3 regions of the Nocardia arthritidis genome follow, and region 1 is predicted to be linked to each of the others. Evidence: riboswitches for the same ligand, from Rfam matches in the RefSeq annotation. Region 1 holds a riboswitch; each other region holds the start of a gene.
What was found. A riboswitch is a leader RNA that binds a small molecule or an ion and turns the genes downstream of it on or off. The one in region 1 is predicted to bind S-adenosylmethionine.
Positions count from the first base shown of each region.

Region 2: it holds a riboswitch for S-adenosylmethionine, as region 1 does, so the genes downstream of both, F5544_RS02155 (aminotransferase class V-fold PLP-dependent enzyme) here and F5544_RS42865 (rhodanese-like domain-containing protein) in region 1, are expected to answer to the same signal.
Region 3: it holds a riboswitch for S-adenosylmethionine, as region 1 does, so the genes downstream of both, F5544_RS06155 (bifunctional o-acetylhomoserine/o-acetylserine sulfhydrylase) here and F5544_RS42865 (rhodanese-like domain-containing protein) in region 1, are expected to answer to the same signal.

Region 1 is NZ_CP046172.1:9,416,016-9,425,874, forward strand. Features, by position in the region: gene F5544_RS42845 (MarR family winged helix-turn-helix transcriptional regulator) at 1-190, opposite strand, end outside; gene F5544_RS42850 (DJ-1/PfpI family protein) at 220-855, opposite strand; gene F5544_RS42855 (RpiB/LacA/LacB family sugar-phosphate isomerase) at 919-1,362, shown strand; gene F5544_RS42860 (O-succinylhomoserine sulfhydrylase) at 1,417-2,631, opposite strand; gene F5544_RS42865 (rhodanese-like domain-containing protein) at 2,789-3,205, opposite strand; SAM riboswitch class IV at 3,220-3,336, opposite strand; gene F5544_RS42870 (hypothetical protein) at 3,371-3,817, opposite strand; gene F5544_RS42875 (FAD-dependent oxidoreductase) at 4,152-5,540, shown strand; gene F5544_RS42880 (amidohydrolase family protein) at 5,601-6,473, shown strand; gene F5544_RS42885 (hypothetical protein) at 6,479-6,625, opposite strand; gene F5544_RS42890 (CaiB/BaiF CoA transferase family protein) at 6,843-7,937, shown strand; gene F5544_RS42895 (SDR family NAD(P)-dependent oxidoreductase) at 7,980-8,786, opposite strand; gene F5544_RS42900 (TetR/AcrR family transcriptional regulator) at 8,920-9,495, shown strand; gene F5544_RS42905 (PLP-dependent aminotransferase family protein) at 9,539-9,859, opposite strand, start outside.
Region 2 is NZ_CP046172.1:460,514-470,372, forward strand. Features, by position in the region: gene F5544_RS02135 (Pls/PosA family non-ribosomal peptide synthetase) at 1-2,305, opposite strand, end outside; gene F5544_RS02140 (MarR family winged helix-turn-helix transcriptional regulator) at 2,464-2,901, opposite strand; gene F5544_RS02145 (DHA2 family efflux MFS transporter permease subunit) at 2,983-4,398, shown strand; gene F5544_RS02150 (LysE family translocator) at 4,402-5,067, opposite strand; SAM riboswitch class IV at 5,154-5,267, shown strand; gene F5544_RS02155 (aminotransferase class V-fold PLP-dependent enzyme) at 5,313-6,632, shown strand; gene F5544_RS02160 (flavin reductase family protein) at 6,643-7,110, opposite strand; gene F5544_RS02165 (YbaK/EbsC family protein) at 7,261-7,737, opposite strand; gene F5544_RS02170 (crotonase/enoyl-CoA hydratase family protein) at 7,982-8,803, shown strand; gene F5544_RS02175 (MarR family winged helix-turn-helix transcriptional regulator) at 8,893-9,405, shown strand; gene F5544_RS02180 (MDR family MFS transporter) at 9,402-9,859, shown strand, end outside.
Region 3 is NZ_CP046172.1:1,413,526-1,423,384, reverse strand. Features, by position in the region: gene F5544_RS06185 (FAD-binding oxidoreductase) at 1-856, shown strand, start outside; gene F5544_RS06180 (class I SAM-dependent methyltransferase) at 869-1,690, opposite strand; gene F5544_RS06175 (NADP-dependent isocitrate dehydrogenase) at 1,918-3,135, opposite strand; gene F5544_RS06170 (hypothetical protein) at 3,442-3,723, opposite strand; gene F5544_RS06165 (RNA-guided endonuclease InsQ/TnpB family protein) at 3,769-5,013, opposite strand; gene F5544_RS06160 (hypothetical protein) at 5,078-5,590, shown strand; SAM riboswitch class IV at 5,643-5,754, shown strand; gene F5544_RS06155 (bifunctional o-acetylhomoserine/o-acetylserine sulfhydrylase) at 5,835-7,148, shown strand; gene metX (homoserine O-acetyltransferase MetX) at 7,145-8,308, shown strand; gene F5544_RS06145 (TetR/AcrR family transcriptional regulator) at 8,327-8,998, opposite strand; gene F5544_RS06140 (oxygenase MpaB family protein) at 9,125-9,859, shown strand, end outside.

The DNA.
Region 1 (9,859 bases):
GGCGGGTGATGCCCATCTCCCTGGCGATGCCCGCGACCGGCAGCGGAGTGTGCAGCACCGCGCCGAGCACCTGCCACCAGGCGGCCGTCAGCCCGGCCGGGCGCGCCAATTCCTCTGCGATGGCGAGGAATTGGCCGTTCAGCTTGAATGTGGTGATTGCCGCGGTGCTGAACAGCCGTTGTTCGGTCACTCGATCGCCTCCGATTCGATTCCGGCGCACTAGGCGTGCGCGCGCTGCCCGGCCGCGTAATCCGCGAGCACCGCGTAGGCGGCGGCGTCGCCCTTCCCGTATACCCCATACCAGGCATCGAGGATGTGCGGCTCGTAGACATCGAGCCTGCCGAGCACCTCGCGCGCGAATTCGAAAGGCGCGGTGCCGCTTGCGGTTATCACATTGCGATCGGTGACCGCCGGTTGCCGGACGAAATGGGCTCCGCCCGAATATCCGCTGTAGGCAAGGTATTCCGGGGCGTTGCTGGTGTGCGCGATATCGTCGAGGATGCCAGCAGCCGCCAAACCGAAAGTGGCGCCACACATTCCGGCGACCGGAACGCCCGCGTCGAGAAATTCGCGTGCCTTGTGCGTGAATTGCGCCAGCGCACCCGACTCCCAGGTTTGCGCGCCCGCCAGGATCAGCATCTCGCTGTCCCCCGGGCGCAGCTCGTCGAGCGCGAGATCCGGCACGATGCGCACCGCGCCCATCGTGGTCACCGGCTCCCGGGTGGGCCCAACGGTCTTGACCTGGAAGGCGCCGGGTTCCCGATGCCACTGATGATTGCCGTTGATGTGCGCGACCGCCGCACCGACCTCCCAATCGGCGAGCGTGTCGTATACCGCCATGTGCACCGTTTTCATCATGACAGCATGCTGTCATATTTGACAGCATGCTGTCAATAATCGAACCCGTAATCTGGACGCATGCGAATAGCGGTGGCCGCCGACGAACGCGTCGGCGTCGCGACGGAACTGAGCGCCGAACTGGAGAAACGAGGTCACGAGACCACGCTGCACGGCGCGCTGAGCGCCACCGAGCGCGACGACTGGGCCTGGGCGAGCGAGGCCGCGGCCCGCGAGGTCGCCGAGGGTCGCGCGGATCAGGCCATCGTCTGCTGTTGGACCGGCACCGGCGCATCGATCGCCGCCAACAAGGTGTCCGGCATTCGAGCCGCCCTCTGCGCCGATGGCGCGACCGCGGCGGGCGCGCGCAACTGGAACGACGCGAATGTCCTTGCGCTGAGCCTACGTTCGACGTCGAGCGCGGAGCTGCGCGAAATCCTGGACGCCTGGTTCGGCGCCGCGCCCAGCGCCGACGCCGCCGATCAGGCCAATATCGCGCACCTCGCGGATATCGAAAACTCCTGAAAATCGCCAAAGGCGTGGACTCCCAAGGGAACCCACGCCTCTAACGTTGCGGATCTAACTCAGCGCATGATCCAGGTCGGCGAGCAGATCCTCGACATCTTCCAATCCGACGGAGAGGCGCACCACGCCGTCGGACAGGCCGATGGTGGCCCGGCCCTCGGGTCCCATCGCCCGGTGGGTGGTGGTGGCCGGATGCGTGATCAACGTCTTCGAGTCACCGAGATTGTTGGAGATATCGACGATTCGCAGCCGGTTCAGCACCTCGAACGCGCGCTTCTTCGCCTCACCGTCGCCGGCCGCGAGCTCGAAGGTGACGACGGTGCCGCCCCCGCTCATCTGGCTGGTGGCCAATTCGTATTGCGGATGCGATTCCAGGAACGGGTAACGCACCCAGCTCACCGCGGGATGTCCCTCGAGGAAGCGCGCGATCCGCAGCGCCGAATCGGTGGAATGCCGCACCCGCAGCGGCATGGTCTCCAAACCCTTGAGCAACGTCCACGCGTTGAACGGGCTCAGCGACGGACCCGTATGCCGCATAAGGGTTTTCACCGGACCATCGATGTAGTCCTGGGTGCCGAGGATGGCGCCGCCGAGCACCCGGCCCTGTCCGTCGATATGTTTGGTGCCGGAGTAGACCACCGCGTCCGCGCCGAGTTCGAAGCCGCGCTGCAGCAGCGGGGTGGCAAAGACGTTGTCCAGCACCACCTTCGCGCCCGCGGCATGGGCCAACTCGACCACCCGCCGCACATCCACCAGCGTCTGCATCGGGTTGGCGGGCGTCTCGAAGAACACCGCCTTGGTGGGCACCGAAAGCGCCTGCTCCCACTGGTCCAGGTCCTCACCGTCGACGAAGACGGTCTCGACGCCCCAGCGCGGCAGGATCTCGTTGCACACCACGAAACAGGAACCGAAGAGGCTGCGCGCGGCCACAAGTCGGTCGCCCGCGCCCAGAAGCGCTCCGAGCGCGGTGAATACGGCCGACATACCGCTGGCCGTCGCGAAAGCCGCCTCGGCGCCGTCGATCAGCCGGATCCGCTCCTCGAACATGGCCACCGTCGGGTTGCCGTAACGGGAGTAGACGAAATGCTCCCGCTCCCCGGTGAACGCGGCCTCCGCGGATTCCGCGCTGTCGTAGACGAATCCGGAGGACAGGTAGAGCGCCTCGGCGGTCTCCTCGAAGCCGGACCGCCGCACCCCGCCGCGCACCCCGAGCGTCGCGGGGCCGACACCTTCGGGCAGGGGTTTGTCGAATGCGCCGCCGGTGATCATGACCGTCGCCCTTCGTCAGCGGCCGGACAGCAGGCCTCCGATTGTCCAGCGGGCTCGACACCGCCGGCGACCACGACTGCCGCCGATCGGCAGCCGACCCGGGCGATCATGACTGCCGCCGATGGGCAGAGCTCCGGCCGCGCGCCAACCCCGGCGATCATGACTGCCGCCACGGAAGTCCGGCCGCGCGCCAACCTTCACTGCCGCGGTGCCCGTCGGCGTCCAGCCCGCCCTCGAAACCCTCCAGCACGTTGTACGAGGGTTCGATGCCGAGCGAGGTGGCGACCCGTGCAGCGTTCGCGGAACGCTGCCCGGAGCGACAGATGAATACGACGGGGGCGTCCGCGCCGCGGCCTGCCAGCGCCTTGTTGAGTTCCTCGGCGAATTCCGGATTCCGGGCGCCGCGGCTGTCGACCCATTCGACGAGCACCGTCGGCCGGTCGATCGAACTGGTGTCGGGCACCCCGACGAATTTCCACTCGGCCTCGGTGCGCACGTCCACCAGGACTGCCTCCGGATTTTCCCGCAATATTTCCCACGCCTGCCGCGGGGTGATGTCACCGGCGTAACTCATGTGGACCTCCTCGGAATCCGCACTTGCCGCGCCCGGGTTCGGCGCGCGGCCAGGTCGTCACCCGGAGCACCCCACCGCGGAGGAGGGTTGCCGACCAGCAGAGCCGGGGCTTGACGCTGGTTCTCATGACCTTCAACTAAAGATGGCCAACGAATGGCCACCGTGTCAATCGCAAACCAGCCATCGATCCCCGGAGCGGGTCAGGTTCCAGGTCGTCGTCCGCTCGTTGCCGTCGATTTTGACCGTGACGTCCGCCTTGGCCCGGTCGCCGTCCGCGATCGGATTCTCGATCTTGGTGATCTCCACCGTCTTTCCGCTCGGCCGATCCGCGAGCGGCGAACGCTTCGGATCGAAGCCCTGGCAGACGCTGCCGGGCGCGGCCGGGCTGTCGGTGTTGTTGACGCCGCTGACGAAATCGCGCACCGAACCCGCGACCCGGTCCGCGGTTGTGACATTTTTCTCAGCGGGCGAGAGCAGCCCGCCGAGCACGATCGCGACGAGCACGACGGCGGCGAAGCAGGCGGCCGCGATGAACGGCCACAGGGACCGGCGGTCGGTCTGGTCGATCTCGATCACTTCGCCGTCGTCGGCCGCGGGCTGCTTGTCGGTCATGGTCCGATCATCCCTGGTGGGGTACCGAATTCCGGCGGCGGCCCCGGCGCGCGACGGCCGCGACGGCAACCCGCTGGACATCGGGCCGCGCCGAGCGGCGACCAGCCTCGTCCGCATGCCCGACCGCGATCGCGAACTCCTATGGCATCCGTCCGGCGCATCGACCGGCCGTCACCGGGTATACCCGGCACCGATAGAATCGCGAGACTGCGTCCTGCGGTCATAGCCGAACGACAGGACAGTCGCAGGGGACGCGTCAAGTTAGCCTAAGCTAATTATTAGAGGGCTAGAACCGACGCCATCAGTAATTTCGACCATAAGGTGCGCGTAAAAGATGACCGAACAGAGTGTAGGGCCACGCCCACTCCGCATTGCGATCGTTGGCGCCGGACCGGCCGGAATCTACGCCGCCGACGCGCTGATGAAATCCGATGCGGACGTGTCCATCGATCTGTTCGAGCGCATGCCCGCCCCGTTCGGCCTGATCCGCTACGGCGTCGCACCCGATCACCCGCGCATCAAGGGCATCATCACCGCGCTGCACAAGGTGCTGGACAAGCCGCAGGTCCGGCTGCTCGGCAATATCGACTACGGCGTCGACATCACCCTCGACGATCTGCGCGTCTACTACGACGCGGTGATCTTCTCCACCGGCGCCAATGCCGACCGCGCGCTCGACATCCCCGGTATCGAACTCGACGGCAGCTTCGGCGCGGCCGATTTCGTCTCCTGGTACGACGGCCACCCGGACGTACCGCGCACCTGGCCGCTGGACGCGGAGAAGGTCGCGGTGCTCGGCGTCGGCAATGTCGCGCTGGATGTGGCCAGGGTGCTCGCCAAAACCGGTGACGAACTGCTGCCCACCGAGATCCCACCGAACGTGTACGCGGGCCTGCGGGCGAACAAGGCCGTCGAGGTGCACGTCTTCGGTCGCCGCGGTCCGGCGCAGGCCAAGTTCACCCCACTCGAACTACGCGAGCTGGACCACTCGCCCACCATCGAGGTCATCGTCGATCCCGAGGACATCGATTACGACGAGGGCTCCGAGGCGGCGCGCCGTCACTCCAAGCAGGTCGACATGGTGGCGAACACCTTGGAGCAGTGGGCGATTCGCGACCAGGGCGACCGGCCGCACAAGCTTTTCCTGCACTTCTTCGAATCTCCCGCCGAGGTGCTGGGCGCGGACGGCAAGGTCGTCGGCCTGCGCACCGAGCGCACCCAGCTCGACGGCACCGGAAACGTCAAGGGCACCGGCGAATTCCGGGAGTGGGACGTGCAGGCCGTGTACCGCGCGGTCGGCTACCTGTCGCAGAACATCACCAACCTGCCGTTCGACGAGCAGGCGGGCACCGTGCCCAATGAGGCGGGCCGGGTGCTGCTCGACGAGAACGCCGACGGCGCGGCGCGATACCTGTCCGCCACCTACGTCACCGGCTGGATCAAGCGCGGTCCGGTCGGCCTGATCGGGCACACCAAGGGCGATGCCAACGAGACCGTCGCCTGCCTGCTGGACGACAGCCCGAACTTCACCCCGGCCGCGAAGCCCGACCCGGAGGCAGTGGTGGAATTCCTGGAGGGCAAGGGGATTCCGTTCACCACCTGGGACGGCTGGTACCGCCTCGACGCGCACGAGCGCGCGCTCGGCGAACCCGAGGGCCGCGAGCGGGTGAAGGTGGTCGAGCGCGAGGACATGCTGCGGGCCAGCGAACCCCACAAGGTTTAGGGCCGCGCTCAACTGGCGATCTTCGCAGCGGAAAATCCGGTACTGAGGCATTCTGTACAGGTGTTCGATGCCCATGTCCACATCATCGATCCGCGGTTCCCGCTGGTCGAGAACGAGGGCTACCTGCCGAAGCCCTACACCATCGCCGACTATCGAAAGCGCATGTCGCGCTTCGATATCGCGGGTGGAGCCGTGGTCAGCGGATCCTTCCAGGGCACCGACCAGACCTTCATGAAGGCCGCGCTCGCGGAGCTGGGTGAAGGCTGGGTCGGGGTGATCGCGCTCGATCTCGACGCCACCGATTCCGAGATCGTCGAGCTGGACCGGATCGGCGTGCGCGCCTTGCGCTTCAACCTCAAGCGCGCCGCCGCCGACATCACCGAGATGACGCTGCAGGCGCTGCGGGCACACGACCTGGTCGGCTGGCATGTCGAGGTGTACATCGACGGGCAGATGCTGGCCTCGCTGCAGCCGGTGATCTCGAAGCTGCCGGTGTTCTGCGTCGACCATCTCGGCATGTCGGATGCCTGCCTGGACTACCTGCTCGATCTGGTCGATCAGGGCGCGCGGGTGAAGGCCTCCGGTTTCGGGCGGGTGTCGATGAACGTCGCGGATACGCTGCGCCGGATCCATGCGGTGAATCCAGGGGCGCTGATGTTCGGCACCGATCTACCCGGCACCCGGGCGGGCCGTCCGTTCCGGGATGCCGATATCGACCTGATCTGCGATGTGGTGGGCACCGATATGCACGCGGTGCTGGAGGACAACGCGCGCGAGTTCTATCGGCTGCCCGCGCGGGAACGGCCGACACCCGCCGACCCGGAGCCGACGCTACCGCTGCCGGGTGCCTACCAGCCGACGCTGCCGCTGCGCCGCGACGAACTGCCCAAACCCGAAGCGGCCGATACGATTCCGTTCCGGGCCATCGACTGATCCGGTCAGCGTCGGTCGTACCAGCTGCCGGGTCCGTGCACCGCGGCCGCCGATCGGAACGCTCTGGTACAGATCCGGATATACGCCGACGCCGCGGCGAACAGGCCGAGGACGACCGCCGCGACGAAGGCGGGCACGAGCCTGGATCGCATGAAACCCTCCCTAGCTGGACCTGAGCAAAATCCTTGTGGGACAGCAGATCCGGTACTCCCTCTAGCGCGCATCAGCCTACCGTCGGGCACGGGTTCGGGGCGGTCGAGCGATCTCGCGACCCAGACAGGTTCCAAGAGGCGGCGACGGCGTTATTGTCATACTGTCAATACACCGCCGGGCGCGGTGCGCTGGATCGACGACGAACCGAGGTAGGGCGTGACAACTCCATCCACCAGACAGGGCCCGCTGGCGGGCATCAGGGTAGTCGAGCTGGCCGGAATCGGACCCGGACCGCATGCGGCGCTGCTGCTCGCCGACCTCGGCGCCGACGTGGTCCGGGTGCAGCGGCCGAATCTGCTGCCGGGCTTCATGGAACGTCCGCAGTGGCGGGGCCGCACCATCGTCGAGGCCAATCTGAAGGATCCGGCCGATATCGAGCGGGTGCTCGGGCTCATCGCGAAGGCCGACGTGCTGATCGAAGGCTTCCGGCCCGGCGTCACCGAACGGATGGGCCTCGGCCCCGACGAAGCGCTGGCCCGCAACCCGCGCCTGGTGTACGGGCGGATGACCGGTTGGGGTCAGTCCGGTCCGCTGGCCGACCGCGCGGGCCATGACATCAACTACATTTCGCTCACCGGCGTGCTGAATGCGATCGGGCACAAGGGCGAACGGCCCGTACCGCCGCTGAATATGGTGGGCGACTTCGGTGGCGGCTCGATGTTCCTGGTGTTCGGCATCCTCGCCGCGCTGGTCGAACGACAGACCTCCGGCAAGGGTCAGGTCATCGATGCCGCGATGATCGATGGGGCACTTGCCCTTTCGCACATGATCTGGGGTATGCGCGGAATGGGCCTGTGGTCCGACGAGCGCGGTGCCAACCTGCTCGACACCGGTATGGCCTTCTACGACACCTACGAAACCGCCGACGGCAAGTACATGGCGGTCGGCGCGATCGAACCGCAGTTCTACGCGGAACTGTTGCGCGGCTTGGAGATAGACCCCGATGGCCTGCCCATGCAGATCGACCCGAACGGTCAGGAACAGCTGAAGAAACTGTTCACCGAGAAGTTCAAGACGAAGACCCGCGACGAGTGGACCGCGATCTTCGACGGCACCGACGCGTGCACCACCCCGGTGCTGACCTTCACCGAGGCGGAACGAAACCCGCATATCGTCGCACGCACCGGACTCATCGAAATCGACGGCGTGGTACAGCATGCCCCGGCGCCGCGATTCTCCCGCACCCCGGCAGGCACGCCGACCCCGCCGCCGAACGAGGCGACGCCGATCGAATCGATCTGGGCCGATTGACAATTCGTTGGAGGCGCGAATTCACCGCGCCTCCAACGATTTTCATGCCGCCCGAGTCGCCGCGTCGGCAACGCCCCTGGTGATCTGTTTGGCGATCCGGGCGACCATGGCGCGCGGGCGGCGCGGCATCAGATGGGCCGAAGCGAAATTCTGAAATCCGGGAACGACATACCCCCTGTCACGTTCCAGTGCACGCAGAGAGGCCGAGACAACCTGGGCCGCGGTGCCGATGCGGCCACCGATCGCCGCGTCACGGGTACCGACCACATCGAAGAAGGCCGTTTCGGTCGGTCCGGGGCACACCGCGAGCACCTTGATGCCGCGACCGCGGTATTCACTCCACAGGGCGAGGCTGAAATTGAGGACGAAAGCCTTTCCCGCGGCGTAGGTCGCGAAATACGGCGCGGGCTGGAATGCGGCTGTCGAGGCCACATTGATGATCTCGCCGGCACCCCTGGTGAGCATGCCGGGCACCAGGCGGCGGGTAAGTGCCGCCAGCGCAACGACATTCACCATCAACTGAGCTTGCTCGCCATCGGCGGACAGCTCCTCGAACCGGCCCGCGCTGCCGAAACCCGCGCTGTTGACCAGAATGTCGATCGAAATCGACCGCGCGGCAAGTTCATTCGCGATGCGCTCGGCGGCGTCCGGCTCGGTCAGGTCCTGGGCGATCACGTGAACTTCGCCGTGGTATCGACTGCGTAGTTGGGCCGCAACAGCTTCCAGCCGATCCGCCGAGCGGGCGACGAGTATTACCGCATCGCCGCGAGCGACGAGCGCGGCGGCGAATTCGGCGCCGATACCCGACGAGGCGCCGGTGACGAGCGCGGTCTTCGTGGACTGGGTCATAGTCAACTCCTTCGAACTAGTGCTACATCAGAGTAGCTATAAATTTTAGAACTGCAACATCAATGTTGCAGATATGCAAGAAATAGCAGCTCACATGTACTATCTAGTCGAGTCAACCGAAGGCGAGGAGCCCATGACACGCACCTCAACCCGCCCCATGCGCGCGGATGCCGAGCGCACCGTTCGGACCATCCTGGCCGCCGCCGAACGCGTGCTCGGCCAAAATCCAAGTGCCACACTGGAACAGATCGCCGAAGCCGCGGGCGTCGCGCGCACGACCGTGCACCGCCGCTTCGCCAATCGCGACGACCTGTTGCGCACCATGAGCCGCAACAGCTGGCAACGCATCGTCGCCGCCGTCGACGCGGCCCGTCCGAATACCGCGCCGCCGCTGGTCGCCCTGCACCAGGCGACGGCCAACGTCATCGAGATCAAGTACGGCGCGAAATTCGCCCTCGACCAGGCCGATCCGGCCGACCGCGAAGTCGTCGCGCTACAGGCGGACGTCTTCGCCAAATGCGATGTGGTCCTGACCCGCGCCCAAGAATCCGGTGCCATCGCCCCGGACGCCGATCTCGACTGGGTCCGGCGCGTCTACTTGGCCCTCATCGCCGAAACCGTGCACGGCGCGGCCGAACCCACCAGCGATCCGGATGCGCTCGCGGGCCGCGTCATCGAGACGCTGCTGCACGGCTTCGGCCCCCGCTGAATCGGCCGAACAGCCTGCGGCACCGCGCTTTTCGCCGCGACGATCAGTAACAGGTGAGCGGGTTCAGCGGGTCGGCGGCGCGCGGCGTCAGCGCCTCGTATGCCGCGGCGATGGCCTTCACGGCCAGGCGCAGATCGTGCTCCTGGTGGGTGAAGGGCAGGCGGAGGAAGCGTTCGAACGCGCCCTGAACGCCGAAACGCGGTCCGGCGGCGAGCAATATGCCGTGATTCGGGGCGGTCGCGGCGAGCGCCGTCGAGACCGGCGCCGGAAGCTGGGCCCACACGGACATCCCGCCCGCGGTGTCGGTGACCCGCCAATCCGGAAGTTCTTCGGCCAGGGCGGACAGCAGTGCGGCACGCTGCGA
Region 2 (9,859 bases), 1.1 Mb from region 1:
GTACCAGGTCGCCATCGATCCAGTAGCCGGACAGGTCGACCTCGGGTTCCACGCTGCAGCCGTCGCCGAGTTCCAGCATGCCGGTGACCGGCGGCAGGGTGTGCAGGTCGACACCCTTGCCGACCTTGGCGCCGAGCGCCCGCGCGAACGGCACCATCCACGGTGCGCCGGAAAGGTTTTCGGCGCCGCTGGCCTCGGATAGCCGGACGGCCGCCCATAGGCGCAGATGCACCGGACCGCCGCGCGGATACGTGCCCGGCTCGACGCCGTGCAGCAGCAGTCGCGAGCCCGCGACGCAGATCGCCATCCGTCCGGGCGGCGAGATGAACAGCGCGAAGGCGAGCAGCGTCCACCACCAGGACAAGTTCGGCAGCCAGGACAGCGCCCCCGACCAGTGCGCGATATTGCCGACGATGGCGAGCCAGGTCAGCCACTGCAGGCCGGTGAGGGTGGCCAACGGGATACCGGCCAGCACCTGAACGAGCTGTGCGCGCAACGGAGTCGGCTCGACGACCCGCTCGGTGACGACGAATGCGGGCTCGCTGTCCTCCAGCAGTTCCACCAGCGCGCCGAGCCGCGGATGGTCGTACACGTCGGCGACGGCGATCTGTGGATAGCGTTCGCGCAGCGCGGTGACCAATTGGGCGGCGGCGAGCGAACCGCCGCCGAGATCGAAGAAATCCACGTCGAGGCCGGTGATTTCGGCGCCGAGGATGGCGTCCCACTGGTCGGCGACCCAGCGGGCCGTGCCGGTGAGGTCGGAGTCGTCGGCGTCGGTGTCGGTGGGCAGCGGCCAGGGCAGCGCATTGCGGTCGACCTTGCCCGAGATGCGGGTCGGCAGTTCGGGAACCACTGCGAGCCTCGGCACCAACGGTGCCGGAAGTTGTTCGGCGAGTTGGGCTCTGGCCTTCTTCAGGTCGAAATCGGGGCCCGCGCCGGTGAGATAGCCGACCAGGATCTTGTTGCCCGCCTTGGTGGTCCGGATCGCCGCGGCCGCGCCGGTGACACCGGGCAGCAGCTGCAGCGCGTTATCGATCTCGCCCAGTTCGATGCGCCTGCCACCGATTTTGATCTGATCGTCGGCGCGGCCGAGGAAGACCAGACCGGCCCGCTCGTTGCGGACCAGATCGCCGCTGCGGTACGCCCGCTCCCAGCCGAGCGACGGTAGCGGGGCGTACTTTTCGGCATCCTTGTCCGGGTCGAGGTAGCGGGCCAGGCCTGCGCCGCCGATCACCAACTCCCCGGATGAGCCCTCCGCCACCGGATTTCCGGCCTGATCGATGACCGCGAGATCCCAGCCGTCCAGCGGCAGCCCGATCCGGATCGGCGAGCCGCCGTCCAGCCGGGCCGCGCATGCCACGACGGTAGCCTCGGTGGGGCCGTAGGTATTCCACACCTCGCGACTCGTATTCCGGTGTCCGGCAAGGCGTTCGGCCAGTTCCGGCGGTACCGCCTCGCCACCGAAGATGAGCAGCCGCACCGAATCCAGCGCCTCGGCGGGCCAGGTGGCGGCCAGCGTCGGCACGGTGGAGACGATGCTGATCTCCCTGCGCACCAGCCAGGGCCCCAGATCGGCTCCGGTGCGCACCAATTCGCGCGGCGCGGGCACCAGGCAGGCGCCGTTGCGCCAGGCCAGCCACATCTCCTCGCAGGAGGCGTCGAAGGCGACCGAGAGCCCGGCGAGCACCCGGTCGCCAGGGCCGATGGGGGCGTCGCGCAGGAAGAGCCCCGCCTCCGCGTCGACGAATGCGGCGGCGTTGCGATGAGTCACCGCAACGCCTTTCGGTGTTCCGGTGGACCCGGAGGTGAAGATGATCCAGGCGTCGTCGGCGGGTGTCGGCAGCGCGCTCCACTGCGAATCGGGTGCGGCGCGGCCCGCGCCCGCGATGGTGGTCTCGATGCCCGCCGCGGTGACTATCGCGGTGACCCTGGCCTCGCCGAAGACCAGCCGGGCCCGCTCCTCCGGATCGTCGGCGTCCACCGGGACGTAGGCCGCGCCCGCGTACAGGACGGCGAGGATGGTGATGTAGAGCTCGCGGTGGCCGGACGGCATGCGCACCCCGACCCGGTCGCCCGGCCGCACGCCGGCCGCGGTGAGCCGGGCGAGTGTCGCCTCGATCTCGATGACCAGCTCGAGGTAGGTGAGTGCGGCGCGGCCGTCGTCGATGGCCGGTGCGTCGGGATGGGTTTGCGCGGTGGCGGTCAGGATGTCGACGAGGGTGCGGGCGGGCGCCGCCAGCGCGGCGCGGCGCAGCGGATCCCGCGCCGGGGGCGCGGCCGCCGCCGGATCTGCCGAGTGCAGCATCACGTCCTGTCCACCTCTCATAGACCTGCCCGGTGCTCTATCCGTTGTTGCATGGTGGGGTTACCAGTCGGCAAACAGTGCGCCGACCAGGAATCAACGGTACTCGGGGCAATGGTCGTTTGCCGTTCACCGAGACTGAGGTCGCATTCGATAGCGCGCTAAGCCCGCGGTGGCACCTCGTCCTCGCCGATTGCCTTGAGCGCCAGGCGTAGCAGGGTGCGTCGCTCGTCCGCGTCCAGTCGGTGGAGCACCCGGTCGGTGGCCTGTTGGACCTGCTCGTCGACGCGGCGGCGCTCGGCGCGGCCCGCCGCGGTGATGGACAGGCAGTTCTTGCGGCGATCGCCCGGGTCGCGGGTGCGCACGACGAATCCGTCCTTCTCCAGGCCGTCGATGATGCGAACGACCTCGCTGCGATCGATCTGCAATGTGGTGGCTACCTGTTGCTGGGAGAGATCGGTGAACTCCTCGAGACAGACGAGCACCCAGTGTTCACGCAGTGACGCATCGATTTCGGCATGGACGGCCCGGTGCAGCTTGCCGAAGACGTAGGTCGGGAAGCGCAGCAGGCCGCGGGGGTGCAGCTGGTCGGCGGACATAAGGGGATTCTATCTATTGTTGGGCAGCAAGATTGTTGATAACCTCCGCAATTGTAGTTGCCTACGAATAGTGGAGGATCCATGTCGGATACCAGGACGGCGGCAGGGGCCGCCGTGCTTGCGCCCGAAACCATTCCGGCATCGGTGTGGAAGGTGGCGGGGGTTGTCGTCTTCGGTGCGTTGATGGGCATGCTCGACACCTCGCTCGTGAATGTCGGGCTCGGTACCATTGCTGCGAAACTAGGTGCGACGCTTGATGTTTCGCAGTGGATTGCCAGCGCCTACCTGCTCGCGCTCGCGGTCTCGCTGCCGCTGGTCGGCTGGCTCGGACGCCGGTTCGGGATGAGTAGGGTCTGGATCGGTGCGCTGATCGGTTTCAGCGTCACCTCCGGGCTGTGCGCGCTCGCGCCGAATATCGGCTGGCTCATCGCATTACGCATCGCACAGGGGCTGGCCGCCGGATTGCTGGTGCCCGCGGGACAGGCCATCATCGGGCAGGTCGCCGGACCGCACCGGCTGGGCCGGGTGATGAGCGTGGTGGGCGTCGCGGTGGTGGCGGCCCCGGCTGTCGGGCCGACCATCGGCGGCGTCATGTTGGCCCATTTGGCTTGGCAGTGGCTGTTTTTGATCAATATCCCATTCGGCATCGTCGCCTTCGTCCTCGCCATGCGCATGCTGCCCGCGAGTGAAAAGGCTGATGAAGTGGCGTCGTTCGATGCCATCGGGTTCACGCTGATCGGCGGCGGGTTGTCGCTGCTCGTGTACGGACTCGGCGAATTCGGCAGCCGCGGTGGGCTTTCCGCCTCACAGGTGTGGATTCCGCTGGTGGTCGGCGCGCTCGCGCTGGGCGGGTTCATCCTGCGCTCGGTGCGCGGTGTCGGCTCGCTGCTCGACCTGACGGTGTTCGGCAGCAGGGTATTCGGCGCGGCGAATGTCGCCAATCTGTTCGCGGGTGCGTCGCTGTTCGGCTCGATGCTGTTGCTGCCGTTGTACTTTCAGCTGCTACATGGGCAAGGCATTGTGGCGACCGGTCTTTCGCTGTTCACCTTCGGGCTGGGCGGCATCATCGCGCTGCCGATCGCGGGCAGGCTCACCGATCGGTACGGCGGCGGTGTCGTCGCGGTCGCGGGCAATGTGCTGAATCTGCTGGCGACGCTGCCGTTCGCGATCGGGGACGCCACCATGAGCCTGGTGCTGGTGCAGGTGTTGCTGCTCATTCGCGGAATTGCCACCGGCCTGACCGGAATGCCGGTGACCACCGCGGCGTACGCGGCGGTGCGCAGGGATCAGTTGCCGGATGCGGCGTCGGTGGTGAATATCACGCAGCGGGTGGGCGGTTCGATCGGCTCCGCGCTGTTCGCGGTGGTGCTCTACCGGGCTGGTACCTCGGTGGCGACCGGATTCCAGCATGCGTTCTGGTGGCTGACCGGTGCGCTGGTGGTCGCGCTCATCGCATCTATCATCCTGTGGCGCACGGAGATCGGTAGTCGACGCTGATCGTCAGGCCAGCGCGGACGCCGCGGTGCCGATGCCGAGTACGGCGAGGACGCCCGCGGCGATCTGCTCGAGCCGGTCGCGCACGGAAGGGCGGCGCAGCAGCGCGACCGCGGTCGCGGCGGCCAGCGCGAGCAGCACCTGCTCCGTCGCCGCGACGGAACATTCGATCGCCCCGAGTGCCAGGGTGTTGCCGAAGGTCACTTCGGTCAGGAACTGCGGCAGCACCGCGAGGTAGAAGAGCCCGACCTTCGGGTTGAGCATGCACGAGAGCACCCCGGCGACGAAGGCGCCGCGCACCGTTGGCGGACGGCTCGGCCGCGCGGTGCCGTTCGTATCCGATTCCGAAGTGTCCGAGGCGAATTCGGCTTGCCGATACGATCGTTGCCGCCGCTGGGCCAGCAGTGCTCGAATGCCCAGATACAGCAGGTAGATTCCGCCGATCACCTTCAGCGCCCGGTAGGCCGTCGCGGATTCCTCGAGCAGCGTCGCGACACCCGCCGCGACGACGACGGCCCACAGCATCCCGCCGAGTGCGGAGCCGAGCGCGGCGGCAATGCCGGGACGTGCGCTGACGATCGAAAAGCGCAGCACCAGAAAGGAATCCGGGCCGGGGACGATCGAGAGCAGGATGCATACGCCGATAAATCCGGCCAGCAGCGAAACGGTCACCCCTCGATGTCACTCCAGAACGTCCGATTTGGCAACGGAGTAACGGGGTTGACAGCCGCCGTAGGCGTCTGCCAATCTCTGAATCAGGTCATGAGTGCCAGCGCAAAGCCCCGGCTTGCTGGCCGGCAACCCTCCTCCGCGGTGGGGTGCTCCGGGTGACGACCGGGCCGCAGCCCGACCGGGCGCGGCAAGCGCGGACTCGTCGATTCCCGATTGCGAGTCCCTGAACCGATGGGATGACGTCAATGACCGCTGTGATCGATCCGAGCTGTGCCCCGCTGGCCCAGGTGTCCGGCTCCGAGCTCCGCGTTCCGCTGGTGCAGGGCGGGACCACCACGTACGCCAACTTCGACTACGCCGCGAGCGCCCCGGCATTGGCGCAGGTGACGGCGCGAATCGAGCAGCTGCTGCCGTTCTACGCGAGCGTGCACCGCGGCGCGGGCTACGCCTCCCGCATCTCGACCGAATGCTATGAGGCGGCCCGTGGCTCGGTGTCCCGCTTCCTGGACACCGCCGACGACCAGGTGGTGGTGTTCACCCGCAATACGACCGATTCGCTGAACCTGCTGGCCTCCTGCGTACCGGGCGACACGGTAGTGCTGGATATCGAACATCACGCCAATTTCCTGCCGTGGACCCGGCACGGCAGGCGGGTGGTTCAGGCCGCCGACACCGTCGAGGAGACCGTGCGGCGCATCGTCGGCGAATTGTGCAGCAAGCCCGCGGCATTGCTGGCCGTCACCGGCGCATCCAATGTCACCGGCGAGGTGCTGCCGCTGGAGCGGTTGGCCGCCATCGCGCACCAGTGCGGCGCGCGGATACTCGTCGATGCCGCCCAGCTCGCGCCGCACCGTCGAATCAGCTTGCGCGACAGTGGAATCGACTACCTGGCCTTTTCCGGGCACAAGCTGTACGCCCCGTTCGGGGCCGGGGTGCTGGTGGGCAGGCGCGATTGGCTCGATGCCGCACAGCCGTATCTGGCCGGTGGCGGCGCGGTGCGCGAGGTGACCACGGAGACGGCCGAATGGGCGCCCGCACCGCAGCGGCACGAGGCCGGTTCGCCGAATGTGCTCGGCGCCGCCGCGCTGGCCGCCGCCTGTGACGCGCTCTGTGCCATCGATGCCGACGCGCTCGCCGCCCACGAACATCGACTCGCCGACCGGCTGCGCGACGGGCTCGCCGCCATTCCCGGTGTGCGGTTGCTGAATATCTGGGCCGACAGCACCGAGAGCGTCGGCATCGTCGCGTTCACCGTCGACGGCTTCGTGCCCGGTCACGTCGCCGCGTATCTTTCGGCCGAATACGGTATCGGCGTGCGCGACGGTCGCTTCTGCGCCCATCCGCTGCTCGCCCGCCTCGGCCTGGACGGCGCGTTGCGCGCCAGCATCGGGCTCGGCACCACCGCCGCCGATGTCGACCGGCTGATCGGCGCGATCGCCGCGCTGGTCGAATCCGGCACCACCTGGAATTACGCGACCACCAACGGCCTGTGGAATCCCACGCCGGAGACCCGTCCGTTCGATACCGACAGCGCGGACGGCGCCGCGCCCTGCCTGGTCGGCTGAGCCGAATTCCTCAGTTGCCCAACGGAGTCGGCCGGTAGTAACGGCCGTTGTAATAGAGCAGCGGTGCCGCGGCGGGCTTTTCGTCGGTGTTGTCGTGCACCCGGGTGACCAGACCGACGACGAAGGTGTGATCCCCGATCGGGATGAGTTGCGCGACGGTGGCGCGCACCCAGATCGGGGTGCCGTGCAGCACCGGCTCACCGGTTTCCAGACTGGTCCACAGCGAGCTGTCGGTGAAGCGCTCCTCGGCGGTCCTGGCGAAACGCTGCGCCAGATGCCGTTGATGCTCGCCCAGGAAATGGATGACGACCGATTCGGCCGAACGCATCGCTTCGATGCTCGACGACGTGTGCGCGATATTGAACGAGACGAGCGGTGGCTCCAGCGATAGCGAGGCGAACGACGTCGCGGTGAAGCCGATCGGGCCGCCGGGCGAGGTGAGGGTGACAACGGTGACCCCGGCCGGATAGTGCCGCATCGATGCCCGGTATTGCTCGGCGGTGATACCGCTCAGATCATCGGGGATCGGCGGTATGTGGATGCCCGTATCGGGCGGCGGTGCATCGTTCACATGACGAAACTACGCCCGGCCGGGTCGATCGGTTCGGAACACGGCCTGGCCTGTGATTCAGTCCACGTCGATCGGCAGGCCCGCGGTGATCCGGACCAGTTCGTGAAAGGACGTGCGGAACACGGTATTCGGATGTCCGGCCGCGGCCCACACCTCGCGATGCCTTGATAGCTCGTTATCCACCCACGTAGGCAGGTTGGTGGGATGGCCGACGGGGGCGACGCCGCCGATCGGCTGCCCGGTGACCTCCTGCACCATCTCGGCGGGCGCCCGTTTCAACGTGCCTTCTAGGCGTTTTCCGGTGTTGTCCAGATCCACCTGGTGCGCACCGGAAACCAGTAGCAGCACCGGATCCTCGTCGAGCAGGAATACCAGTGATTTGGTGATGGCCCCGACCTCGATCCCCAGCGCACGCGCGGCATCCGCCGCGGTGTGCGTCGGGTTCGGTTGGTTCACGATGACACCGTGATGCCCGCGGGCGATGAGGGTATCGGAGACCCGGCATGCGACCGGTGGTAACGACGACCTGCGCATGGCACCAGGTTAGAGCGATTGCGGGCGATACGCCGGAGAATTCGGGTACTCCGGTTAACCCGTTGCGGTACCAGGCATTTCGGCGATCGGCACCGGACCGCGCATGGCCGGTGCGCGCCGAAACCGCTTCGTGCGCAATCGTATCGATGGTCACGCCGGGCCGGTGCGGGCGATTCGGTGTCGGAAGGGTAGCGGCGCGATCCGGCCGTCGCGGCGTGCGAACCGGTCCTATTACGCTGTACGAATGACTGACTGGCAGGCTTTCACCGTCGAAACCAAGGACCACGTCGCGCAGGTGACGCTGACCGGTCCCGGCAAGGGCAATGCGATGGGCCCGGACTTCTGGCGCGAGCTGCCGGAGATCTTCCGCGGCCTGGACGCGGACCCCGAGGTGCGCGCGATCGTGCTGACCGGGTCGGGGCGGCACTTCTCCTATGGCCTGGATCTGCCCGCGATGGCGGGCACCTTCGGTCCGCTGCTGGCCGATAAGGCGTTCGCCGCGCCGCGCACCGCCTTCCTGGACGAGGTGCGCCGCATGCAGGCGTCGGTGACCGCGGTGGCGGATTGCCGCAAGCCGGTGATCGCCGCGGTGTCCGGTTGGTGCATCGGCGGCGGCCTCGATCTGATCGCCGCCGTCGATATCCGGTACGCGAGCGCCGACGCGAAGTTCAGCCTGCGCGAGGCGAAGGTGGCCATCGTCGCGGATATCGGTTCGCTGCACCGGCTGCCCGGCATCATCGGCGAGGGACAGCTGCGTGAGCTCGCGTTCACCGGCAAGGATATCGATGCCGCGCGGGCTGAGCGGATCGGCCTGGTGAACGAGGTGTTCCCGGATCAGGCGGCGGCGTTGGACGCGGCGCATGCGACGGCGCGCGAGATCGCCGACAACCCGCCGCTGGTGGTGCAGGGTGTGAAGGATGTGCTCGCGCAGCGCCGGGCGTCCGAGGTGGCCGAGGGACTGCGCTATGTGTCGGCCTGGAATGCGGCATTCCTGCCGTCGGAGGATCTGACCGAGGCCATTCAGGCGGTGTTCGAGAAGCGCCCGCCGCAGTTCAAGGGCAGGTAAAGCCCGGTAAAACGGTTGCCCCGGCGACTGTTGTCCAGACATACTTGTATCACGCAACTAATTGATTGGTACAAGCAAAGGTAGTGGAAGTGGACGCGGTAGACGAGTCGTTGGAGACGATCGCGCTACAACTGTCCCGGCTGCACCGGATCAGGGAACGCACCGCGGCGCAGATGGCCGCCCTCACCAGGGATGGGGTGGATCTGGCCGCGTTCGGGCTGCTGTTCCATCTGGCATGCCACGGACCCATGCGGTCGGGCGCCCTCGCGGCGGCGCTGCATTCGGACGCATCGACGGTGAGCAGGCAGGTCGCTCAATTGGTGGCACGCGAACTCGTTGTCCGCCAAGCCGATCCGGAGGACGGTCGAGCCACGGTCCTGGTGGTGACCGAGGAGGGTCACGCCACCGTCGAACTCATGCGTAAACGGCGGGCGGAGAACATGGGCCGGGTGATGGCCGACTGGCCACCGCGGCAGCGGGCCGAATTCGCCGCGCTGCTGCGGCAATTCGTCGACGACTACGAGCGCAAGAAACCCGACCTGCTGGCCGCCATGCGGACCGCGTGGGGCGCTGAAACTACTGGGACGGAGAAAGTTTCGTGACCGTAACGGATAAAGTGGCGGCACCTACGGAGGGCTTCACACATCGGCAGATCCTGACAATCCTCAGCGGTCTGATGCTCGGCATGCTGCTGGCGGCGCTCGATCAGACGATCGTGTCCACCTCCATCCGCACCATCGCCGACGATCTCAACGGCTATTCGATGCAGGCCTGGGCGACCACCGCCTACCTGATCACCGCCACCCTGGCGACGCCGCTGTACGGCAAATTGTCGGATATGTTCGGCCGCAAGCCGTTCTTCATGTCCGCCATCGCCATCTTCGTGGTCGGTTCGCTGCTCTGCACGCTGGCCCAGTCGATGTATCAGCTGGCGGCGTTCCGCGCCTTCCAGGGTCTGGGCGCGGGCGGCCTGATGTCGCTGGCGCTCGCGATCATCGGCGATATCGTCTCGCCGCGCGAAAGGGCAAGGTACCAGGGGTATTTCCTGGCGGTATT
Region 3 (9,859 bases), 2.0 Mb from region 1:
CGCGACGCTGGTGCGCACCGACGGCCGCCTGGTCGATATCTCCGCGACACACGAACCCGACCTGTTCTGGGCGCTGCGCGGCGGTGGCGGCGGCCAGGTGGGCATCGTGACCTCGCTGACCTTCCGCACCTGTCCTGCTACCGCCAAAGATATTGTGCGGCTGACCTTTCCGAGCGGGTCGGCGGCACGGGTGCTAACCGGCTGGGCCGAATGGTTACGCACTGCGGATCGATCCGCCTGGGCCAAAGCGGAATTCGCCGTGCGGGATGGCGACGTCACCACCGACGTGCTGCTGGTCTGTCCGGCGGGCACCGGGGCTGCGAACATCACCGCCATCACCGCTTCCGCAAGCGCCACACCGGTTTCCGTCGACAGCCACACCCTCGGTCAGCGCGACGCCGCACTACTTCTGGCGGGCGGCACCACCGATCCCGGCCACACCGCCTTCGTCGCGGGCTCCGACGTACTGATCGACCTGACCCCGGAGATCGCCGACGCGATCGTCGAAATCCTCACGGCGCGAGCACGATCCGGCGCCACCGGCGGCCTGCTCGTCGACCCGCTGAACGGTGCGGTCGGCGATATTCCCTTCGACTACACCGTTTTTCCGTGGCGCGACCACATCGCCCTGCTGCAGTGGTTCGTTTCCGAACCCGCCGACCCGGCCGAGGCGGCGCGGTGGATCGCCGCCGCACACGAGCGCCTCGGCGCACATTCGGTCGGCGGCTACGTCAACTATCTCGAGCCGACGGATTCCCCGCGCCGCTACTTCAAAGACAATCTCGATCGGCTGCGCCGCATCCGCGCGGGCACCGACCCCGGCAACCGGCTGCACTCCTCCCCCGCCCTTTGGTAACCCAAAACGGTTTCAGACCGCGGTAGTGGCCACCAGCAGGATGTATTCGAAGCGGAATTCCGCGGCCCCGGCCGTGCCGACATCGTGACGCCGCGCCAGATCGTACAAATCCCGGCGCAATGCGGCGGCCCGGCCGGGCCGATCCCGCACCGCGTCAAAGGCCGCCGGGATCGGCCCGAATGTGGCCATGAAGAAATCGGCGAATTCGACCGGTGTCGCCGCACCACGGGTGTACTCGTGCGTCGTATACGACAGCGTCGCGATCCGATCGCCGAACAGCGACCGGACATGTTCGGGATCGCCCCACAGCCGCACCGGCAGCGCATCGGGCGCGGGCGGATCGTAATGGGCCAACGTGGCAAGGATTTCGCAGACCCACGAGCGCCGGGTCCAGCAAATCATCCCGATGGTGCCGCCGGGTTTGGTCACCCGGATCAACTCGTCGGCGACGTCCTGATGGCGTGGCGCGAAGATCGCGCCGACCGAGGAGGTCACCACGTCGAAGGTGTGATCGGAGAAGGGCAGCCGCTGAGCATCACCGCGCACCCAATCGAGCCGGGCGCCGCGGGCCGCCGCCTCCGCACGACCGGCCGCGAAATTCTCGGTGGTGATATCCGAGGCGATCACCTCCGCGCCGGTGAGTGCCGCCGGAATCGCGGTATTGCCGGTCCCCGCACCGACATCGAGCACCCGCAGGCCCGGCCGGATATCGCAGGCGGCAACCAATTTCGGGCCGAAATCCCAGAGTGCCATCTTGGCGAATCGGTGATAGTCGCCGAGCGCCCATTCCGAACTGATCGGCGCGCTGTCGCCGCCGTCGTACGCGATCACCATGGCACTGTTCCTCCGGCTAGACGGGTATGAAACGTTGCACACTGCCATTGTCGAACCGGTTTGCCAGAAGGTCGCTGTGATCTGCGCCGCACCGGAAAACAGCTCGGGCACCCGTCCCACCATGCGGTGGTACGAGTGCCCGTGTCCGTCGCCCGGCGCCGGGCGAATCCCAGCGCCGGGGTATTACTCGGCTCTGCGCAGTTAGCGGACAGCGCGGCCGACTTAGCTCAGCGCAGAGCGCGAGCCAGGTTCGCGTCGAGCGCGGAGAGGAATTCCTCGGTGGTGAGGTAGCCCTGATCGCCGCCGACCAGCAGCGCCAGGTCCTTGGTCATCTGGCCGCCCTCGACGGTCTTGATGACGACGTCCTCCAGCGTCTGCGCGAAGCCGATCACCTCGGGGGTGTTATCCAGCTTGCCGCGATGCTCGAGGCCGCGGGTCCAGGCGAAGATCGACGCGATCGGGTTGGTCGAGGTCGGCTTGCCCTGCTGGTGCTGGCGGTAGTGCCGGGTGACGGTGCCGTGCGCGGCCTCCGCCTCACAGGTCTTGCCGTCCGGGGTGAGCAGCACCGAAGTCATCAGGCCGAGCGAGCCGAAGCCCTGCGCGACGGTGTCGGACTGCACGTCGCCGTCGTAGTTCTTGCACGCCCAGACGTAACCGCCCTCCCACTTCATGGAGGAGGCGACCATATCGTCGATGAGACGGTGCTCGTAGGTGAGGCCCGCCGCGTCGAACTGGGTCTTGAACTCGGCGTCGAAGATGTCCTGGAAGGTGTCCTTGAACATGCCGTCGTACGCCTTGAGGATGGTGTTCTTCGTGGAGAGGTACACCGGGTAGTTCTGCTGCAGGCCGTAGTTGAACGACGCCCGCGCGAAGTCCTCGATCGACTTCTTGAAGTTGTACATGCCGAGCACGACGCCGCCGTCCTCGGGGATCTTCACGACCTCGTGGACGATCGGCTCGCTGCCGTCCTCCGGGGTGAAGGTCAGGGTGACGGTGCCCGCCTGGTGCACCTTGAAGTCGGTGGCGCGGTACTGGTCGCCGAAGGCGTGGCGGCCGATGATGATCGGCTTGGTCCAGCCGGGAACCAGTCGCGGAACGTTGGAGATGATGATCGGCGCGCGGAAAATGGTGCCGCCGAGAATGTTGCGGACGGTGCCGTTCGGCGACTTCCACATCTTCTTGAGGCCGAATTCCTTGACCCGGGCCTCGTCCGGGGTGATGGTGGCGCACTTGACGCCGACGCCGTGCTGCTTGATGGCGTTGGCCGCGTCGATGGTGACCTGGTCGTCTGTCTTGTCGCGGTATTCGATACCGAGGTCGTAGTACTCGAGGTTCACGTCGAGATACGGGTGGATCAGCTTGTCCTTGATGAACTGCCAGATGATCCGAGTCATCTCGTCGCCGTCTAGTTCTACGACGGTGCCTTCAACCTTGATCTTGGACATGGATCTTCGTGTCCTCCTAGGATGGTGCCCTCATTGCACGGCCAGGCGAACACGCTTGTGAGCGGACCCCAGCTGTTCAACAGACAACGTATATGCCCCGCGTTGTCCGCGGGACGCGTGGTGCAAACAAGACAAGCGTACTGCTGCCGATGATCTCGGTGTGCGGGTGCCCCCACGAGTGACGGACACCACCCAGGCTACCGATTGGTACGCGGGACCGGCACCCGCGCGACCAGCAAGGACCCGTAAACGCGGCAATCCGCGTGCCGCATCGCACATTTCGATGCGGCACGCGAAACCGTGCGCTCAGACCCCGACCGCGACCAGTTGCTCGGCGTCGCCCTCGATCAGATTCCGCGGCCGGTCCCTGATCATCAGCGCGATGACCGGGATGGCGGCGACGAAGAATCCGGCGCCGATGTAGAACGCCACGTCGTAGCTGTGAATCGCGGCACGCGCGAACAGGTTGTCCAGCCCCTGATGCCCGGTCAGGTAACTCTTCTGCGCCTGCACCGCGATGGTGGTGAGCAGCGCGGTGCCGACCGCGCCGCCCACCTGCTGCCCGGCGTTCAGCAGCGCGCTCGCCACACCCGAATCCTTCGCCTCGACCTGGTGCCGTGGCCCAGCCCAGCGTCACCTGGAAGTATTGGCTTCCTCCCCGGCCCGAAGACCGGAGATTCCTACCAGGGTCACGCGACCCTCTCGGCGGGTTCCTGCTTCATCGGGCGGTGCCGCCATCACTGTCGGGCTTATCCGCTCTCCACAGGCGTTTAACCTCTCCGCCTGCCCGGCGGCGAGGATGTTCTTAGCAGCATTCAAATCGCGGTCGTGGGCGGCTCCGCACGTACACATCCAAGATCGAACACTCAACAACTTTGCTCCATTACGCGCCCCGCAGGTCGAACAAAGTTGAGTCGACGGATACCAGCGATTGATTCGGCTGAAATGCCGCCCGAACCTAGCAGCCTTGCTTTCCAACATTCGGATGAAGATCGACCAACCAGCATCGTTCACCGACTTGGCCAGACGAGTGCGCGCCAACCCCTTCACACACAAATCCTCGACATATACCGCTTGGTTTTCGCGGATGATCGCCGTGGACTGCTTGTGCGCGAAATCTCGGCGCGCATCAGCGACCTTAGCGTGCAGTTTGGCCATTCTGACGCGGGCTTTTGCCCGATTTTTGCTGCCCCTCTGTTTACGGGCCAGCGCCCGCTGTACTCGGCTAATTCTGCGTTCACAGTTACGCAAGGTTCGCGGGTTGTCGATCACATTTCCGTTCGACAAGACCGCGAATCGTATCAACCCCAAGTCGATACCAACTTCTGAGCTCGAAGTCGGCAACGGGGTTGTCACCATTTCTACTACGAAAGAGGCGAAGTACCGACCCGATGCGTCTTTGACTACCGTGACGGACGATGGAGCCGATGGCAGTTGCCTCGACCAGGCGACCCGTACGTCCCCGATCTTCGGCAGCCGAAGTTTGCCTCCGGCCGTGATGAGAAAGCGAGCATTGCGGGTGAATCGGATCGACTGCCGATTGTTTCGACGCGATCGGTATCGAGGGGCAGAGACACATGTGCCCTTACGTTTCCCTGCGAGGGAAGCAAAGAAGTTGCGGTACGCCGCGTTCAGATCCGCCAACGCCTGTTGAAGCACAACGCTCGACACATCGTTCAGCCATGCTCGATCCGGCCTCTTCTTCGCGAGGGTTAGCGCCTTCGACAACTCCTTGTCGGTCATGTGCCGCCCGGCTTCATAGGCATGCTTCCGGGCAGTCAATGCATCGTTGAATACAACTCGCGCGCAACCGAACGCTCGCGCCAAAGCAGCTTGCTGGCCCGAGGTTGGATAGAGGCGGAAGTTGTACCGCAGCACATCGCAATCATCACACAGAGGTCCGACAAGAAATCCGTTTCGTCAGTAGACACAGCCAATATCGTTGGCGCACAACGACAACTACGGCAGGTATAGCAAAGAGGACATCGTGCTCGCCACCGTCCTCGATTTCGGCACCGAGGTGGCCGAGGCCCTGCGCGGCCTGCCGGTCCGCGGCAACGAACTGGAATCGCTGTGCGAGGCGTTCCTACAGGTGGTCGACGCCGCGGCGGCCGGCGGCGGCCCTGTTCCGTTCGAGCAGTTCCAGCAGCTGCAGCGAATCATCCGCGACGCACCGTCGGTCGCCGCGCGGCAGCGCGAGATGTCCGACACGAAGAACGTCATGCTGGCCACCGCGCTCGCCGAGCGGCTCGGCACCACGCCGGACAGCATCACCGTCCGGCTCGTGCTGAACACCTGGCAAGTCATCGGCCAACTGTCCATGGAACAGTCCAACGAGGCGGTGCTCAACGGCGACCTGCAGGTCGCGGCCCGCGCCGCCCGCGACCGGCTCACCGAGACCTACAACGAATTCGTGCGCACGTGCGCGGGGGCGCGGTCGGTCGAATCGCTGTGACATAAACCATCGATTTCGATCGGCGCGCGTTCGCCGGTTACCATGTGCGTCAGGTCATGAGTACCAGCGCCAAGCCCCGGCTCGCTGGTCGGCAACCCTCCAGCTGCGGTGGGGTGCTCCGGGTGATGACCGGGCTCCCGAAAGTCGGGAAGCAAGCGCGCTGTCAGGAGGTCATCCCTATGTGTTGTCGCTGTCGTCTGCGCATCCCCCAAAGACCCCCTGGCACAACATCTTCGGAGTAGTCATGACCGTCATCGACCCCACCGCCTGGTCGTTCGAAACCAAGCAGATCCACGCGGGCCAGTCCCCCGAGGACACCACCGGCGCCCGCGCCCTGCCGATCTACCAGACCACCTCGTACGTCTTCCGCGACACCGATCACGCGGCCGCGCTGTTCGGGCTGAGCGAGCCGGGCAATATCTACACCCGCATCATGAATCCCACTCAGGACGCGGTCGAGCAGCGCATCGCGGCGCTGGAGGGCGGCGTCGCCGCGCTGCTGCTGGCGTCCGGACAGGCCGCGGAGACCTACGCGATCCTGAACCTGGCCGGGGCGGGCGATCACATCGTGTCCAGCCCGCACCTCTACGGCGGCACCTACAACCTCTTCCACTACTCGCTGCCCAAGCTCGGCATCGAGGTCTCGTTCGTCGACGACCCCGACGACCTGGCCCAGTGGCAGGCGGCGGTCCGGCCGAACACCAAGGCGCTCTACGGCGAAACGATCGCCAACCCGAGCAGTTCGGTGCTCGACATCCCCGGCATCGCGCAGGTCGCGCACGCCGCGGGGCTGCCGCTGATCGTCGACAACACGGTCGCGACCCCGTACCTGATCCAGCCGCTGGCGCACGGCGCCGACATCGTCGTGCACTCGGCGACCAAATACCTGGGCGGGCACGGCGCCGCCATCGCCGGCGTGATCGTCGACGGCGGCACCTTCGACTGGACGGTCCGCGACGCCGACGGCGCGCCCCGCTACCCCGGCTTCACCACCCCCGACCCGAGCTACCACGGCGTGGTCTTCGCCGATCTCGGCGCGCCCGCCTTCGCGCTCAAGGCCCGGGTGCAGCTGCTGCGCGATCTCGGTGCCGCGGTGTCGCCGTTCAACGCATTCCTGATCAGCCAGGGCCTCGAGACATTGAGCCTGCGGGTCGAACGGCATGTCGCGAACGCGAAGGCGGTCGCCGAATTCCTCTCGACCCACCCGGCGGTCGAGCGGGTCTTCTACGCGGGGCTGCCGAGCTCACCGTGGTATGAAATCGGCCGGAAGATTGCCCCTAAAGGTGTGGGGGCGATCGTCGCATTCGAGCTAAAAGGTGGCGTAGACGCAGGTAAGCGCTTCGTCGAGGCGCTCGTGCTGCATTCGCACGTGGCTAATATCGGTGATGTGCGATCTTTGGTCATTCATCCCGCGTCGACCACGCACTCGCAGTTGACGCCGGAGCAGCAGCTCGCCGCGGGCGTCACACCGGGCCTCGTGCGCCTGGCGGTGGGTATCGAAGGCATCGACGACATACTCGCCGACCTGCGCGCCGGTTTCACGGCGGCGACGACGTGACCGTGGAGATCGAACCGAGTGCGTTGCGCGTTTCGGGGGTGGCGCTGCCGCCCCCGAACGGGGAGCTCGGCATCATTCCGATCGGCGACGTACGCCTGGAGAGCGGTGTGGTGCTGCCGGATGTCCATCTGGCCGTGCAGCGCTGGGGCACGCTCTCGGCGGCACTGGACAACGTGGTACTGGTCGAGCACGCGCTCACCGGCGACTCGCACGTCGTCGGCTCGCCGGACGATATCCACCCGCTGCCGGGTTGGTGGGATGGCATGGTCGGTCCGGGCGCGCCGCTGGACACCGACGAATGGTGCGTCATCGCGACCAACGTGCTCGGCGGCTGTAAGGGCAGCACCGGGCCCTCCTCCCTGGCGCCGGACGGAAGGCCTTGGGGCGCAAGGTTTCCCGAGATCTCCATCCGCGACCAGGTGACCGCCGAGGCGCAGTTGTTCGATCTGCTCGGCATCTCCGGGCTGGCCGCCGTCGTCGGCGGTTCGATGGGCGGCATGCGGGTGCTGGAGTGGATGACCGGCGCGCCGTCGCGCGTCGGCGCGGCGCTGGTGCTCGCCGTCGGAGCCCGCGCCACCGCCGACCAAATCGGTACCCAGACAACGCAAATCGCGGCGATCAAGGCCGATCCGGACTGGCAGGGCGGCGACTACCACGACACCGATCGCGCCCCGATGACCGGCATGGGTCTGGCCCGCCGCATCGCGCACCTCACCTACCGCACCGAGGCCGAACTCGATCATCGCTTCGAGAACCGGGCGCAGGGCGCGGAGGATCCGTGGAACGGCGGCCGCTACGCGGTGCAGAGCTATCTGGAGCACCAGGCCGAAAAGCTTTGCAACCGTTTCGATCCCGCCACCTACGTACTGCTCACCGAGGCGATGAACCGGCACGACGTCGGGCGCGGCCGCGGCGGTATCGCCGCGGCGCTCGCGGCCACCCCCGTCCCGTGTGTCGTCGGCGGCGTCGACTCCGACCGCCTGTACCCGCTGCACACCCAGCAGGAACTGGCCGATCTACTACCGGGTTGCGAAGGGCTCGAGGTGGTCCACTCCCGCGACGGGCACGACGGATTCCTCACCGAGGCGGCGGCTGTCTCGAAACTCCTCACGGAGACAATGCGTTTGGCGCGGTTGCATCGGGGTGGCCGAAACGGCTGAGCGGCGGCCTGCCGAAGCTCAAGAGCCGGGCTGGATTTGGCCCGCCAACAGGCCGACGATGGACTGGACGAAGGCCTCCAGCCGTTCTCGCGGATAGGTTTCGGGATCGCTGACGGCCATGCGGCCCAGCATTTCGGCGACGGTGAGCAGCGAGTCGGTGACCAGTTCGGAATCCATTGCGGCCCAGCGGGGGTCGACGGCGAAACCCATGCGGACCAGCGCTTCGGCCTGGTCGAAGATGCCGGCGCGGGAGCTGCGGATGGCCTCGCGGAATTCGGCGGGCGCGCTGCCGGGACCGGCGAGGATGAGCCGCCAGCGGGTCGGATTCTCCAGTGCCACACCGACGAACGCCTCGACGGTGGCGGAGGCGGCGATGATCGGGTCGGCGCCCATCAGGTTCGTCGGCAGGGTTTCGGCGACCTGCTCGAGGCCGCGTTCGCGCTCCCGTTCCAGCAGGGCCGCAACCAATTCCGCGCGGGTCTTGAAGACGGTGTACAGCACCGGTTTTCCGACGCCCGCCTGCTGTGCGACCGCTTCCATGCTCAGCTCGTGCAATTCCATCCGGCCGAGGACTTCGAAGGCGGCGTCGAGGAGTTGGGCGCGACGCTGTTCGGGTGGCAGGCGTGGCGCGTAGCGCCGTCGCGGCCGGTCCGCCGCGCGTGATGTGGTCACCACCGATTCACCTCCCATCGCCCATCCTGTCAGCCGGGTTCCCGATAACAAATCCTACGCGACCGTTGTATTCATTACGGGTAATTGCTACGGTTGCGTTGTATTCGCTGTTTCGTTCGGCGACCGCTGCAAAGGAGCAGGTAGATGAGCTTCGATCCGACCACCCTCCGCCGGGACGACTACGGATTCTTCGGCCCGGACTCGCCGAGCTGGAAGATATGGACCGCGCCCACCGCGGTGATCGGGTTCCAGCGCGCGGTGGTCCTGGAACACTTCGATCCGTTCCTGACCGCGGCCGTCGCCGACTCGCGTGGCATCTACACAGATCCGCGCAGCCGCCTGGACAACACCTTCGCCTACTTCCTGCTCGTCGCGATCGCCGACGGCCGCACCGCGATCCAGGCCTCCGAACATCTGATGCGGGTGCACGCCAAGATGACCGGCATCGAACCGATCAGCGGCCAGCGCTACAGCGCCAACAGCCCGGAAACCCAGCTGTGGATCCACATCACCGGCTGGCATTCGGTGCTCAAGGCATACGAGGTGTTCGGCCCCGGGCCGCTGAGCCCCGAAGAGGAGAGCCGCTACTGGGCCGAATGCGCGATCGCCGCCGAATTGCAGACGTGCAAGCCGGAGGATGTGCCCCGCTCCCGGGACGAGGTTCGCGAGTATTTCGCGAAAGTCCGTCCGCGCCTTTGCAGTTCGGAGCGCGCCGAGGAGGGCATGCACCATCTGCTGTGGACGTCGCCGCGCAACGGCGCCGGGCTGAGCTACGCGCTCGGCAGCAGGCTGCTCTCGCTGGCTTCCGTTGCCACACTGCCGAAATGGATGCGCAAGCTGGGCCACTTCGACCGGCCCGGCATCGTCGATCTCGCGGTA